4 regions of the Exiguobacterium sp. R-17 genome follow, and region 1 is predicted to be linked to each of the others. Evidence: riboswitches for the same ligand, from Rfam matches in the RefSeq annotation. Region 1 holds a riboswitch; each other region holds the start of a gene.
The links. A riboswitch is a leader RNA that binds a small molecule or an ion and turns the genes downstream of it on or off. The one in region 1 is predicted to bind S-adenosylmethionine.
Positions count from the first base shown of each region.

Region 2: it holds a riboswitch for S-adenosylmethionine, as region 1 does, so the genes downstream of both, ACN9MT_RS12285 (methionine ABC transporter ATP-binding protein) here and ACN9MT_RS15410 (amino acid permease) in region 1, are expected to answer to the same signal.
Region 3: it holds a riboswitch for S-adenosylmethionine, as region 1 does, so the genes downstream of both, ACN9MT_RS14635 (Na+/H+ antiporter NhaC family protein) here and ACN9MT_RS15410 (amino acid permease) in region 1, are expected to answer to the same signal.
Region 4: it holds a riboswitch for S-adenosylmethionine, as region 1 does, so the genes downstream of both, msrA (peptide-methionine (S)-S-oxide reductase MsrA) here and ACN9MT_RS15410 (amino acid permease) in region 1, are expected to answer to the same signal.

Region 1 is NZ_CP184372.1:2,938,054-2,941,873, forward strand. It holds gene ACN9MT_RS15400 (MarR family winged helix-turn-helix transcriptional regulator) at 1-295, shown strand, start outside; gene mmuM (homocysteine S-methyltransferase) at 366-1,298, opposite strand; gene ACN9MT_RS15410 (amino acid permease) at 1,273-2,676, opposite strand; SAM riboswitch class I at 2,754-2,855, opposite strand; gene ACN9MT_RS15415 (polysaccharide pyruvyl transferase family protein) at 2,964-3,820, opposite strand, start outside.
Region 2 is NZ_CP184372.1:2,322,714-2,326,533, forward strand. It holds gene ACN9MT_RS12275 (MetQ/NlpA family ABC transporter substrate-binding protein) at 1-95, opposite strand, end outside; gene ACN9MT_RS12280 (methionine ABC transporter permease) at 128-793, opposite strand; gene ACN9MT_RS12285 (methionine ABC transporter ATP-binding protein) at 790-1,812, opposite strand; SAM riboswitch class I at 1,891-1,995, opposite strand; gene ACN9MT_RS12290 (bifunctional cystathionine gamma-lyase/homocysteine desulfhydrase) at 2,053-3,219, opposite strand; gene ACN9MT_RS12295 (PLP-dependent cysteine synthase family protein) at 3,212-3,820, opposite strand, start outside.
Region 3 is NZ_CP184372.1:2,782,028-2,785,847, reverse strand. It holds gene ACN9MT_RS14645 (aldo/keto reductase) at 1-268, opposite strand, end outside; gene ACN9MT_RS14640 (hypothetical protein) at 428-631, shown strand; gene ACN9MT_RS14635 (Na+/H+ antiporter NhaC family protein) at 671-1,981, opposite strand; SAM riboswitch class I at 2,063-2,167, opposite strand; gene ACN9MT_RS14630 (metal ABC transporter solute-binding protein, Zn/Mn family) at 2,237-3,250, opposite strand; gene ACN9MT_RS14625 (alpha/beta hydrolase) at 3,420-3,820, shown strand, end outside.
Region 4 is NZ_CP184372.1:396,759-400,578, forward strand. It holds gene ACN9MT_RS02170 (MFS transporter) at 1-502, opposite strand, end outside; gene ACN9MT_RS02175 (ArsR family transcriptional regulator) at 517-1,116, opposite strand; gene msrA (peptide-methionine (S)-S-oxide reductase MsrA) at 1,344-1,874, opposite strand; SAM riboswitch class I at 1,969-2,072, opposite strand; gene ACN9MT_RS02185 (M20 metallopeptidase family protein) at 2,135-3,313, opposite strand; gene ACN9MT_RS02190 (putative quinol monooxygenase) at 3,391-3,684, shown strand; gene ACN9MT_RS02195 (SH3 domain-containing protein) at 3,740-3,820, opposite strand, start outside.

The DNA of each region.
Region 1 (3,820 bases):
TTCCGGCAACGTCGGTGTTAAAACACTTGCCCGTGAACTTCAGCTCGATGTCTCGACCGTCAGTCGCCAAGCAGCGGCACTCGATCAAAAGCAACTCGTTGAAAAAGTAAAAGATCCGACAGATGGGCGAGCCTTCTTCTATCATATTACAGATAAAGGACAACAAGAACTCACCATCTACCGAACCGCACGTCTCGCGAGCATCGAACGTCTACTGACAGACTGGCCAGCGGATGATGCAGAAGATTTCGGACGCCTATTGCAACAATTCAATCGCGCCTTGCGCGAACGGTAATGGAATCACACCATTAAAAAAACAGACGCGAAATCGATTGATTTCGTGTCCGTTTTTTCGTCATCATTCATCACGTATGAGAAACCTGGCAAACCGAACGAATTTGCGCGATATGTTCCGGTGAAGTTCTACAACAACCGCCAATCAATCGTGCTCCAGCTTCATACCATGTCTTTGCGATGGCTTGGAACGACGTGCACTGATTCGTACCCGACCACGTCTTTGCGACCGGATCATAGACTTCACCGGAGTTCGGATAGACGATGATTGGAACACTCGTCAACGTCTTAACGTGACGGATGAAGTCGGTCGCGTAGGATGCCGGAAAACAATTTGCACCGATTGCTGCAAGTTGCGGATGCTGTCCGATTGTCTCGATGCATATCGCAAGCGGTGTTCCCTCACTGATGTGCGTCGCATCTTGAAGCGAGAACGTCAGCCAAGCAGATACTTCCGGGAACGCTTCGAGAATCCCGAACAACACGACAGCTTCCTCAAGCGACGGAATCGTCTCGAATGCCAGCAGATCAGCCCCCGCTTCAATCAATGCTTCGATGCGCGGTCTGTGGAAGGCTTCTAGCACATCTGCTGACACACCATAATGACCGCGATACTCAGAACCATCTGCTAAGTAGGCACCATAAGGACCAACTGATCCCGCGATCAATGCGGCACTCTTTCCGCTACGCGTCCGTGCATCTTGCGCTAAGGTAACCGTTTGTCGAATTAACGCTTGTGCTTCCTCGGTCGTGATGTGACGTTGCTTGAATCCTTCGATACTTGCTTGATAGCTTGAGGTGATCGCAACATCGGCGCCCACTTCAAAGTAATCGTGATGGACACGCTCAATCTGTTCCGGTGCTTCAATTAAGAGGCGTGCCGACCAGAGTGGATCGTTCAGGTCGAATCCCTTTTGTTCGAGTTCGGTCGCAAGGGCACCATCTAAAATAAGAAAAGGAACTTCCTGTAATCGTTGGTCAACTGGATTTTTGATTCGGGACATCTTCAACACTCCGTTTCTGAGAAGAATTCGTGAACGCATGAACGACATAACAGATCACGATGAATGGGATACCGCAATACAAGGCGACTCGTTGCGTCGGATCAAATCCGATACCAATCAGGGAAATCAAACAGACGACGAAAGCGGCGATCGGTACCAATGGAAAGAGTGGTGTACGATAGACCAATTCGTCGACCGTATGCCCTTCGCGGAGGAATTGTTTCCGGAAGCGATACTGCGCAACGCTGATACTCATCCAGACGACGACGACAGCAAGGCCGGAAATCGAGACGAGCGCAATATAGACACTTCCTGCTGCATAGATGCTAGACAGCAAAGCAAGTCCTCCGCCAAGCATGCTGAACAATACAGCTCGAAGTGGAACCCCACTTGGCGTCACCTGGGCGAAGAAGCGCGGAATCATGCGTTCGTTCGCAAGCGACCAAAGCATCCGGGAGGCAGCGTAAAGCCCAGAGTTCGCTGCCGACAAGATCGCTGTCAGAATGACGAAGTTCATCACGTCTGCCGCATACGGAATTCCGATTCGTTCGAACACCGCAACGAACGGACTTTCGAGCACGCCCTTCCCTTCCGTTGGCAATAAGACGGCTAATACGATGATCGTACCGACGAAAAAGAGGACGAGTCGCAAAATCGTTGTTCGGATCGCAAGCGGAATCGTCCGCTTCGGATCGACCGCTTCACCCGCTGCGACGCCGATCAATTCCGTTCCTGAGTAAGCAAAGTTCACAGCAAGCATCGTCATGAAGATCGCAAATGCCCCATTTGGAAACAATCCTCCTTCCGTTAAGGAAGAAAAGAATGGTGCTGGGCTACCATCTTGTAATGGGATGAAGCCAACGATGGCTCCCGCACCAAGTAAAATGAAAGCAATGATCGTTACGACCTTAATGGCGGAGAACCAAAACTCGACTTCAGCAAATATGCGGACCTTCAAGACGTTGATACCAAGGATCATCGCAGCGAATAATGCACTGAACACCCAGACTGGAATCGACGGGAACCAACGTTGCATTAAAATGCCTGCTGCCGTGAATTCTGAACCAAGGGCGACCGTCCACGTCAGCCAGTAGAGCCAGGCCACCGTATAACCGGTACCGGGTCCGATATACTTCGTTGCGTACTTATGGAATGATCCGGTTTCCGGCATGTGCACAGCGAGTTCACCGAGACTTAACATGACTAAGTAGACGACGACGGCTCCGATCAAATACGACAAAATCGTTCCGACACGTCCCGCTTGTTCCAACGTATAACCTGTACTTAAAAATAATCCTGTTCCAATGACGCCTCCTAACGACAGCATGATCAGATGACGTGATTCCATCTTGCGTCGAAAAGCTCCGCTCGTTTTCATGAATCCATTTCCTCCTCGTTCCACCTATTTCAAACAAAAAACGCATCCTCACGGATGCGTCGGTCGACAATTCGGAAATCTTATCGATCGGGTGCAGCACCCGCAGGAATTAGCACAGTATCTTTCGACCTGTTGCTGAGGTTTCATAGGGCCAGTCCCTCCACCTCTCTGGATAAGTATGTAATTGTTCCTAACCCTATCAAGCCTTTTCCGAATTGTCAACACAATTCAGAATACTCCTACCAAAAAACATTCCGCATCGTAATGATCCGGAATGTTAGAACACTTTATTTTTTTGCGAATAGATCCGCTGTCTTTAAGGCTGCACGAACCGCTTTTCGGTTCAATGTCCCTTGCTGGTGCTTCATTTTCTTCGTTTGGGCAGCCAGTTGTGCTTTGAGCGCCGCAATTTCCTGATCTTTTTGAGTCGTCGTTGTTTGTTTCTGCAATGCTTTGATTTTCTTATCTTTTTCAGCTAATTGCGCTTTTGCCTGTTTTTGCGCATCTGCGATTTTTTTATCTTTTTCGGCTAATTTCTCTTTTGCCTTTATTTGTGTATCTGCGATTTTTTTCTCTTGTTCTGGGAAGAACCGTTCGAAACGGGCGACTGCTTCTTCGAGACTCACGCCAGAAATCGGTTGAACCGGTGGAAGTAGTTCCGCTTGCGCCATTTGACGGTCAAACGGCACATTCTCAGGATAATTCGTCTCTTGGTAAATGTGTTCAAGATCATTCACGTTCAAGAAGTCAACGAAGTTGTCGAAGTTACGTGCTTGAACACGTACTGGACTTTGGAAATCAGCATTGGCTACGACGTCGGATAATTGTGTATCCGCTTTGATGTCGTTCGCCCAAATATGCGTCAACTGATGATAATCCGTTAGTTCGCGCATCCGTGCATCCTTTGGAATGAGGATACTCGGCGTACCCGCAAGCGTTGCTGTGATATTTCCATGCAAGCGCGCACCAAAACTGAGGTCTGCCTGCCCGATGAAATCGAACCATGTTTGTGCGTTCAAGAAGAAACGAACACGATCGTTCATGTAAGCAGGATCCGACATCTTCACCGGATAGTTCGTCACGGACAAATCTGCGATCGGATGCGTTCCTGTATACGTCAATTTCAGTTCCTTCATCCATTGGG
Region 2 (3,820 bases), 620 kb from region 1:
CTACCTGATCCTGATGATTTTTCGCCACATGCAGCAAGGCTGATTGCTAAGACGGATACAGCGGCAGTACCTACGAATTTTTTCCAAACTTTCATGAATGATTCCTCCAATATGAATAAAATTTGAATTAACGTTTATCGATCGCACGGATCAGCAAATCACCAATGATTTGGATGACGAAGACGATCGCTAAGATTAAGAGTGTCGCAATGACGATGACATCGTTTTGAGAACGCTGGAATCCTTCGATGAAAGCCATGTCCCCAAGTCCACCTCCGCCGACTACTCCGGCCATTGCCGTATAACCGACAAGTGAGACGAGTGTGACCGTGATACCAGAAACGATGGCAGGCAACGCTTCCGGGATTAAGACCTTATAGATGATTTGGAACTTCGTCGCGCCCATCGATTCCGCTGCCTCGATGACACCTTTATCGACTTCGCGTAACGCGAGTTCAACCATCCGACCGTAAAATGGTGCAGCACCGAAAATCAGTGCCGGTAATGCTGCCGTTGGTCCGAGGAACGAACCGACGATCGCTGTCGTAAATGGAATCAATAAGATCAGTAAGATGATGAACGGAATCGAACGGAAGACGTTGACGACCAAGCTCAGCACTGAATAAAACGCCCGATTCTTGAACAATAATTCTTCGTTTGTCGCATACAATAGTAAACCAATGATCAAACCGAGGACGAATGTCGAAACCCCAGCGATTGCCGTCATATAAACGGTACTGCCTGTCGCTTCCCACACCATGTCCCAGTCTAGGTTGTCAAAGAATGAAATCATCGGTGATCCACCTCCACTTCAACATCACTGGCTTGAAGCTTCGTGATGACCGTTTGTGTTGCTTCTGTTTCCCCGATTAACTGAATGAACAGCGTACCGAGCGCCCCTTCCTGTGATTGACCGACGTTTCCGCCGATGATATTGAACAGGACGGGTGAATCCTTCATGACTTCCGCGAGGATCGGACTTTCCGCCGTCGATCCGACGAATGTCAACTGAACGATTTTTCCGGTTGGGTAGCGTTCGCGGAGTTTCGCGAACGTCAACTCGTTTTCCGATGGCGACGTCAATTGTTTGACGAATTCCTTCGTCATCGCTTGCTTCGGATGACGGAAGACTTCTGCGACCGGTCCTTGTTCGACGATTTTACCGGCCTCCATGACGGCGACCCGGTGACAGATTTTTTGAATGACGTGCATCTCGTGTGTGATCAAGACAATCGTCAGTTTCAATTTTTCATTGATGTCGACGAGTAACTCAAGGATAGAGTCCGTTGTCTTCGGGTCGAGTGCACTTGTCGCCTCGTCACATAAGAGAACGTCCGGGTTCGATGCCAGTGCCCGAGCGATACCGACACGTTGCTTTTGACCACCGGATAATTGCGACGGATAAGCTTTTTCGCGTCCATCCAAACCAACGAGTTGGATCAGTTCCGCGACCCGTTCCTTGCGGCGAGCCTTCGGGAAGCCACCGAGTTCGAGTGGGAACATAATGTTTTCTTCAACAGTCCGTGACCAGAGTAGGTTGAAGTGCTGGAAGACCATCGAGACATTCTTGCGGACGCCTCGTAATTCTTTTGGTTTCAGTGATGTCATTTCGACACCATCGATTTGAATCGAACCACTCGTTGGTGCTTCGAGCATATTCAACAATCGGATCAAGGTCGATTTCCCTGCTCCGGAATAACCGATTATTCCAAAAATTTCACCGCGTTCGATTGTCAGATCGACATTCGCGACGGCTTCGACCGCTCCGCGCTTTGAGCGATAAATCTTTCCTACGTCTTGTAAACGAATCACAACTGTCCCTCCTAAAATAAAAAAAGTGCGCGCGTTTTAGAGCAAACGCGCGCACTTTTCAGTACACAAAACCATTTGCTCTCATCTCCCAGACTTTTGTCTGCTGGAATTAGCACCACTTCGGATCAGATCCGCGGTTGCCGGGTTTCATCGGGCCAGTCCCTCCACCACTCTCGATAAGAGTTTCGGTATTAAGTTTGTAGAATATATTCTGAATATTAGCAGGGGTTATTTTTGTTGTCAAACAGTTTTTTCAGAAACTTTTTCGAGGAACGTGAAAGCACGTGTTAAGTCTTCTTTCAAATCTTCCGCGTCTTCAAGTCCAACTGAAATCCGGACGAGACCGTCCGTGATGCCGAGTTCTGCCCGACGTTCTGCTGGGATTGACGCGTGCGTCATCCGTGCCGGCACCGAAATCAGACTCTCGACGGCACCAAGACTCTCAGCGAGTGTGAAGAAGTGTGTCGCCTCGACGAGTTTTTCTGCGTTCGCTGCTGAACCGACATCAAAGCTGATCATCCCACCAAATCCAGTCGCTTGTTTCGCTTGGATGTCGTGACCAGGATGTGATGCCAGTCCTGGGTAGAAGATGTTCGAGACGATGTCTTGCGCTTGTAGGAACGCAACGAGATCATGTGCTGTCTCTTCGATCGCATCCATCCGGATACCGAGCGTACGTAGACCACGGACGAGCAAGAAGCTGTCTTGCGGTCCAAGCACGCCGCCTGTCGAGTTTTGGATGAAGTGCATCTCTTCGCCAAGCGCATCATCTTTGACGACGACAAGTCCAGCGACGACGTCTGAATGTCCGCCGATGTATTTCGTCGCACTGTGCAAGACGATGTCAGCACCAAGTGCGAGTGGTTGTTGATGGTATGGTGTCGCGAACGTGTTATCAACGACGAGTTTAAGATCGTGACGTTTTGCAATCGTTGCGATTGCTGCGATGTCCGTTACTTTCAACAACGGATTCGTCGGCGTTTCGACGTAGACGATCTTCGTATTGTCTTGGATCGCTGCTTCCGTTGCCGCAAGATCCGTCGTATCGACGAACGTTACTTGGATGTTGAACTTCGGTAAGACGCGTTGCATCAAACGGAACGTACCACCGTAGACGTCGTCCGTCATGACGATGTGGTCGCCAGACTCAAGCAAGTGGAAGACAGCATGAATCGCTGCCATCCCAGAACCGAACGCAAAACCACGTGCGCCGCCTTCAAGATCCGCAATCAATCGTTCGATGCTCGTCCGTGTCGGGTTCGCTGTCCGTGAGTATTCGTATCCGTCCTTAAGTTGACCGATTTTATCTTGCTTGTATGTGCTTGTTTGATAGATTGGAGGTGTGACGGCTCCTGTTGCCCGATCGACACCTGTTCCTCCATGAATCAATGCTGTCTTCTTACGCATGAGTTTCGTCCACCTTTTCAAAGATTTGTTGGCTTAAATAACGTTCGGCACTGTCTGCGAAGACGGTGACGATCGTACTGCCGGGGTGACGCTTTGCGATATCAAGCGCAGCAACGAGCGCTGCCCCTGCTGAGCTACCGACGAGTAATCCTTCGCGAGCAGCGAGTGTATGAACCGCGTCAAATGCATCACGGTCAGAAATCGTATGAATCTCGTCGACGAGTTCACGCGGAACGAGGCTTGGCCATTTCGCTGTACCGATACCTTCTGTCTTATGCGGACCGGCTGGACCACCGTTCAAGACGGAGCCTTCCGGTTCGACGATTGCTGCTTTTGTACCGAGACGTTGTTTTAAGAAGTCCGCTGTTCCGGCGAACGTACCACCTGAACCACAACCGGCAACGAACCAGTCGATATGCGGTAAGTCCGCAATCAGCTCAGGACCGAGTGTCCGCTGATACGTGACTGGGTTCTCTTCGTTTTCGAATTGTAACGGAACGTAACTATTCGGAATTTCCTGACCGAGTTCTTTTGCCCGGTCGATGGCCCCTTGCATATCGAGTTCAGTCGGCGTGTTGACGACGGTTGCGCCGAGTGCCCG
Region 3 (3,820 bases), 160 kb from region 1:
CGAATGCTTCCTTCGTCCGACCGGCACGAATATCATCGTTCCAGACTTTCGACGTTAAGAAGAGATCCTCACGTTTCACGCCGCTTTCTTTGATACCTTTTGCGACACCGCGCTCGTTTTTATAGACAGCAGCTGTATCGATATGACGATAGCCGACACGTAGTGCTTCAGCAACAGCAGCGGGTGCTTCTGTTTCTTCGTCTACTTGCCAGACACCGAATCCGATTTGGGGAATCGTAATACCGTTTGAAAGTTTTGCGTATTGCATGTGTTACTCCTCCTCATAAAACGTAGTTTAGATTTGCTCGTTTAGTTTAGCACGAACGAACGAAACCGTCCGTTTCCATGCTCATGGAGGAATAGAATGGGTTAAAATAAAAGAGAATTCATCACATCTGACCGTATGTCAGAAAGAGGGGGAGAAAGGATGGCTCAAAAGAATAAAAAGCTATCAAAGGGAGCTTGGCTTAGTATTAGTGCCTTGTTGGTCACGCAAGCAGTTAGCCTATTTTTCAGTGCACGAAAATCAGGACGTAACCCGTGGGTATGGGGAGGCGCGGGACTCCTTCAGTTTCCACTTCCAGCAATCGCGTATTTGATTTTAGAACGACAAGCGAAGCAGAAAAAATAATGAAACAGGTCCGATCACCATGATCGGACCTGTCGTTGGTTAAGAAGAGATTTTTTCCTGTTGAGCAACTGATTTTTTCGGACGTGGGAAACCAAAGATGATGGCAATCGATCCACAGACGAAGAGCAGGAACGGATAGAACAGATACGGAATCAGTTCTGGTGAAGCTGTCTTCGTCAACTCTGCTGCGATCAGCAGTTGTGCCCCATACGGAATGATGCCTTGAATACCACAAGAGAAGATATCAAGAATACTCGCTGATTTCTTGCGGTCGATTTCATACGTATCAGCGATTTCAGCCGCGAGTGGTCCAGCAACGAGAATCGAGATCGTATTGTTCGCCGTTGCGAGGTTCGTCGCACTGACGAGTGCTGCCATACTGAATTCAGCACCGCGACGCTGTGAAATCTTGCGCGTCAACGTCTCTTTCAAGTAGGCGATTCCGCCATTGAACGTAATCAAACTGACGAGACCACCCATGAGGAGTGTCAAGATTGAAATCTCTGCCATGCCCATCATTCCTTTTGACATCGAAAGGACGAACCCACTTAAGCCAAAGCTACCGTCGATCATACCGATGATGCCAGTGAGCAATGTGCCACCGACGAGAACAAGAATGACATTGACACCAAATAGTGCAAGGACGATGACGGCGAGATACGGAATTAATTTGTAGAACTCGAATGCTTTAGCTGCTGCCGCATCGCCAGAACCAGAAACGAACGCGAGTAAGATGACCGTTAAGACGGCAGCCGGGAGAACGATCATGAAGTTCGTCCGGAACTTATCACGCATGTTCGTTTTTTGTGTCCGAACGGCAGCGATTGTCGTATCCGAGATGAACGACAAGTTATCACCGAACATCGAACCCCCAACGACTGACGCTGCTGCGATCGCAACGTTGATACCTGTTGCTTCATGAATACCGAAGGCGATTGGAGCAAGTGCAGCAATCGTTCCTGTCGAGGTACCCATTGCCATCGAGATGAAGGCAGCGATGACGAACAGACCGCTCATCAGGAGTGACGGAGGTAGGAACGTTAAGGCAGCATTGACAGTTGCTTCGATTGCGCCGATTGCTTCTGCCGTTCCAGAGAACGTACCGGCTAATAAGAAGATGAAGACCATAATCATGATATCGGGATTTCCGGCACCGGTTGCGATTCGTTCAACCGTTTGATTAATCGATCCTTTCGTCGTGATTGCTGCAAAGATCAGCGCGATCAAAGCAGCGATCAGAATCGGAAATTTGTAAAAATCGTCATAGAAAATACCGGCTCCGATGAAGAGGACCAGGAACACGACGAGGGGAAGAAGTGCCCATTTGTTAGGCGTAATCGTTTCTTTCATTGTTGATACCTCGTTTCTCAAAGATACAAAAAAAGACCCCTTCGCAAGAAAGAAGGAGGTCTTTATGAAATAAAGACGCTCTTCTTATCTCTCAAGCTTTCGCTTGCTGGATTTGGCACAGTACGAATCAAATCGTCCGCTGCCGAAACATCATTGGGCCAGTCCCTCCGTTTCTCGCGATAAAAAGAAGTCATTCAATTGTTGTAAAACACGTTTCTTACCGTACCGCATTGAGTAACGCGTGTCAACTGTACTTTACTGAAGTGCCTGTTCTAACGTCTGGACGTTTTCTTCCATCAACTTAAAATACGAGCTGTTTTGCTGCGATTTCGTCACCGACTCGAGGTTATGGATCGTCACGGATTCAGCTCCGATTTCTTTTTGGATGACACGCGCAACCTTTGGTGAAACCGTCTCTTCGAACGCGACGTATTTCAAATCATGCATCCGCGCTTCTTTCACTAAAGCAGCCAGTTGCTTTTGTGAGGGTTCATCGGAAGGGGAAATTCCGGCGATTGGAAGCTGCGTGAACCCGTATCGTTCGGCGAGGTAACCGTAAGCTGCATGTGTGACGAGAAGTTCTTTTTTCGATCCGTCAGCAACGGCTTGCTTGAACTCTTTATCGAGTGCGTCAGCTTGCTGATCGAATGCTTTCAAGTTTTTTTCGAATGTTGCTTTGTCTTTTGGTACTTCTTTTGATAAGGCGACTGTGATAGAACGTGCCATTGCTTTGGCGTTGACAGGATCAAGCCAGACGTGTGGATCGTATTTTCCATGATCGTGTTCTTCCTCTTCGTGCGCATGTTCATCAGTTGCGTGATCATCGTGCCCTGCTTCTTCGTGCGCATGCTCTTCTTCTGTATGTCCCTCTTCTTCATGTGCGTGAAGCGTAGCATCCGATTCCAGCAAAGTGACATCCTTACTCGTCTCGACGAACCGGACGTCCGTGCCTTTTAGACTCTCTTGGATTTTTTTTGAATAGGGTTCAAGTGTCGTACCCGTCAAAAGGAAAAGGTCACCTTTGGCAATCTCAGTGAGTTGCTTTGACGTCGGTTCATAGGAGTGCGGATCTGCTCCAGGTGGGACGATCATCTTGACGTTGACTTGATTACCACCGATTTCACGGGCAATGGCAGCTGTTGCGAACGTCGATGTATAGATTTCCGTCTTTTTATCATCTGAAGTCGATGAATCGGTGTTTGATCCACAAGCTGCGAGGATACTTGCGCTCGCGAATGCGACCGTTAAAGCAGGAATGATTTTTTTCATTGTATGTTACCTCCGTTATTAAAACGTAATTATTCCGATTTGGACTTTTTCACTATAGCGGAACGTTTGAGAAGCGTCAAGTACGAATACCGAGACGTTCGACTTCTTTTAAAACGGGGTAAAAGGATAATAAAATGAAGGAATTGATACGTCTTTTGGAGGTGATCAAGTGAAACGTGAAACTGCATGGCTAATGGGGGGAGCTGCACTACTAACGACAGCAGCTGCGGGAGCAAGTATCTGGAACAATTACGGTGCATTACTTCGGTGGACTGAACCCGCCTTGCCAATCACAGAAAAACAACTCGCACCGCGGACACTCACTTACAAACAAGTGGGAGACCGTACCTTACAACTCGATCTCTATTATCCGCCGGGGGAAGGACCGTTCCCGGTCGCGATCTACGCGCACGGTGGCGCATTCGTTCGTGGAGAGCGCGAGGATATGTTCTGTTTTAGCCCGATCGTTGATCGCCTGCTTGAACTTGGGGTTGCTGTTTGTAGTATCGATTATCGTCTGTTTGAAGAAGGGAGTTATTTTCCGGATAATCTCGAAGATGTACGGGATAC
Region 4 (3,820 bases), 460 kb from region 1:
TGACTCCACCAAGAATCGGACCTGAAAAGAGGGCGATTTGATTAGATGTCTGAATCAGTGAATTGGCTTTAGTGAGTTGTTCTTTCGGAACGAGTGTAGGAAGTAAGGAAGCATTCGCCGGCGAAAAGAATGCATCCACACTACCGAATAGAAAGGCGAATCCTAAAATCGTCAGCAATGTAAGCTGATCGGTATGAAGTAATGCGAGAAGACAGAGAATGAAACTGATTCGTAAAGCGCTCGAGATGCGCATGATCGTCGAACGTTTATAGCGATCGGATAAGACGCCACCGAATAACATGAGAAAAATACGGGGTAACAAGGTGGCCATGAGGACGAATCCAAGATATGACGCCTGGTTTAGCGTATGGATGACATACCATTGTTCAACAAACAGATAGGTTGATAGGGAGAGGGCAGAGCACATACCGGACCCCCATAAAAATAAAAAAGATCGATTTTTAAACAGCGATTGTTGCGTATCCATTTCAATAGGCAGCATGTGGCACCTCCGGTTTAGACGTCGTCATTCTCAAATAGTGGTTCATCAATTGCAAAGGCAGTCGTCATGATATAGAAGTGTTTTTTATCTTCTTCGTCTAGTGAAGGGGACCGTGTGAACTCGTCCAATAGAGCACGATATTTTGTAGCAAAGCGTTGAAAGTCGGCTTGAGACATCGTCAGTTCCTTTTGAAGTGATAAGCTCATCCAGTCCTCGACGTTCGAAGATGAAGGAGAAAAAGTAGCTGTCGGAGCCGTAAGAACGCGTGTCTTTGCCCGGTCTAGTACCTCAAGATACGACTGCCGGGTCGCTTCATTTGTCTCGACGAAGTTCAGTAGATGATCGGCAGGAATGTATCCTCGGGCAATCGCTTGATAGTATTTCAATAGATTGCCGCCCTGTTCTTCCGTCCGGACGAGGTGAATCAAGTCATGCTTTTCAAGTTCCCGTACGTGATAGAGGACCTTCGCGCGGGATAACGTCAGCAAGTGAGCTAACTGATGTACCGTGTGTGGTTTTTCGACGAGAAACATGAGGATTTTTGTTCGTAACGGATCACTGATCACTTTTAACTGTTCATAGCTCTCTAATATGTGAATCGCTTTTTGTTCCATACAATCATCTCCTTTTTAACCGGTTAATTTTTATTAACCGTAAAACAAAAGACTTCGTTTGTAAACGATTACAAATTTATGTAAGGGTGTTGGTAAAGAAGACATCATTTGTTTACATAAAAAAACTGATTCCATGACATCTCGATCATCCTCCACTTTTTACTGAAAGTAGGGGAAGAACGAGATGTTTGAAATCAGTTTCAGCTACTGTATATGGTTCGAGGTGATTAGACCGTCGTCGTATCTTTCCATTCCTGCTCGATGAAAGCATCGCGACCAGAAGCAGCACGATCTTTTTTATAGTGTTCTGGATTTTTCTTATGGAAGTCTTGATGGTACTCTTCCGCTGGATAAAATTCAGAAGCGGCATCAATCCGCGTCACGATTGGCTGTTTGAAACGGTTGCTTGCAGCAAGAGCGTCACGAGAAGTAATCGCAGCTTCATGCTGCGCATCCGTATGATAGAAGATTGCTGGCGCGTACTGCGTACCGCGATCTTGGAATTGACCTTCTGCATCCGTCGGATCCGTTTGGGGCCAGTAGAGTTCAAGTAAACGCTCGTACGGGAACAGGCTCGGATCAAACGTGATTTGGACGACCTCGAGGTGTCCCGTCGTTCCTGTTTTGACTTGCTCGTATGTCGGGTTATCGACGTGTCCGCCCATGTAACCTGATACGATTCCCTCGATTCCTGGTAATTCTTCAAATGGTGTCACCATGCACCAAAAACATCCACCTGCAAATGTTGCTTTTTCCATCTGTCTCTTCCTCTCCGTGGGAAATCCCCATTGTATGTCTGACAGCGAGAAAACGAAAACGACTCCTTCGCTTGGTTGCAAAAGGAGTCGCCGCTTTTTATCAACCAAAGCTTTCGCTTTGCTGGTCGTAGCACCTTGCTATGCGCAGGTTGCTGGGACGTCATCGATCCAGATCTCTCGGTCCACTCTTGATAAGGGTATATGAAGTTGATGTCATTCGTTATCATTGTTGTGATGATACCATTCACAAAGAAATAAAGTCAATCCTTAGAATTTAAGGCACGTAAAACGGTTGCCCCAAGTGTCTTCGCACCGATCAACAACGCTTGTTCATTGATCTCGTACTGTGGATGGTGCTGCGGATAGTTGACGCGACCGTCCGTATAGCCAGAGCCGGTAAAGAAATAACTACCCGGGACGTGTGTTAAGTAATGTGCGAAGTCGTCCGCCGCCATCATTGGTGTGAGTGCCCGGACGGATGCTTCCGGTAAGAAAGCAGCAGCTTCCTGAACGAGTTTTGTCTCATCCGGGTGATTCCAGAGCGCCGGGTAACCAGTCGTGAAGTCAATCGAATACGAAGCACCGATGCCGGCACACGTCGTCTTAGCGACAAGATCGACTTCTTGCCGGAGCTGATGCCGAAGTGTCTCATTGAACGTTCGGATTTCCCCGACAATGCGTGCCTCACCCGTAACGATATTTGGTGCTGTTCCTGCATGGAAAGAACCGATTGCGAGAACAGCCGGCTCAAACGGATCGACCCGTCGACTAACGAGATGTTGTAAGTTGCAGACGAGTTGCGCTCCAGCGACGAGAGCATCTTTTGTTTTATGCGGTGCCTGGGCATGCCCACCTTGACCATGGACGATGATTTCGAATTCGTCGATCGCACACAATGTATGTCCTTCCCGGAATCCGATCGTGCCAACCGGTAAATCATTTTCGAGATGTGTCGCGAAAATTGCATCGACCCCTTCGAGGACGCCGGCTTCGATCATTTGGATTGCTCCACCGGGGAAGACCTCTTCTCCATGCTGGTGGATGATCCGAATCGTTCCTTGCAATTGATCGCGTAACGGATAGAGCGTAGCAGCAAGGGCCATCACGATCGCCGTATGACCATCGTGTCCACAAGCATGCATGACCCCGGGATGAATCGACCGGAAGGCAAGCGTCGTCTCTTCCTGAAGCGGTAAAGCATCAAAATCGGCACGGACAGCAATCGTCGGACCAGGCTGTTTGCCTTCGATCGTCGCGACGACACCACGACCTCCGACGGCTGTTTGATGAGGAATGCCCTGTTCTGCGTAAAAGGCGGCAATCCGTTCTGGTGTGCGGACTTCCTGGAAAGAGAGTTCCGGGTGTCGATGAAAATCGCGACGTAACGCGATCATCGTCGGTTCGAATTGTTCGAGTGCTTCAAAAAGTTGAGTTTGCATGTTCAAGCTCCTTTAACGTGTGTCTTTTCGCGAAAATGGGTACAGATACAGGTAATCACGAAAGGGGATAATGTAACATGGGAGAAATCGTCGTCAATGCTGTACTTACAATCAAAGCTGGACTTGCGGATCAAGTCTTCCCGATTTTACAAACGGTTTATCATGCTTCACAAAAAGAAGAAGGATGCTTACGTTATTCCTTGCACCAATCGATCGAGGATGAGCATCAATTCATGTTGTATGAAGTGTATCGGGACGAAGAAGCGCTTGAAGCGCATATCGCATCCGACCACTATAAAGCCTACCGTGAACAGATCGAATTATACTTGATGGACCGACAAGTGGCGAAATACGTCGAGATGACATTCTGACGTGTTGCGATAAGAAGAGACGAACCCGTCGAAACCGACGGATTCGTCTTTTTTATTACATCGATTTAAAGCCGAGGAAATGCTCCTGCCAACGCGGTTCATAGATTGAATTGATTTGCAGCTGTGAACCACCCGC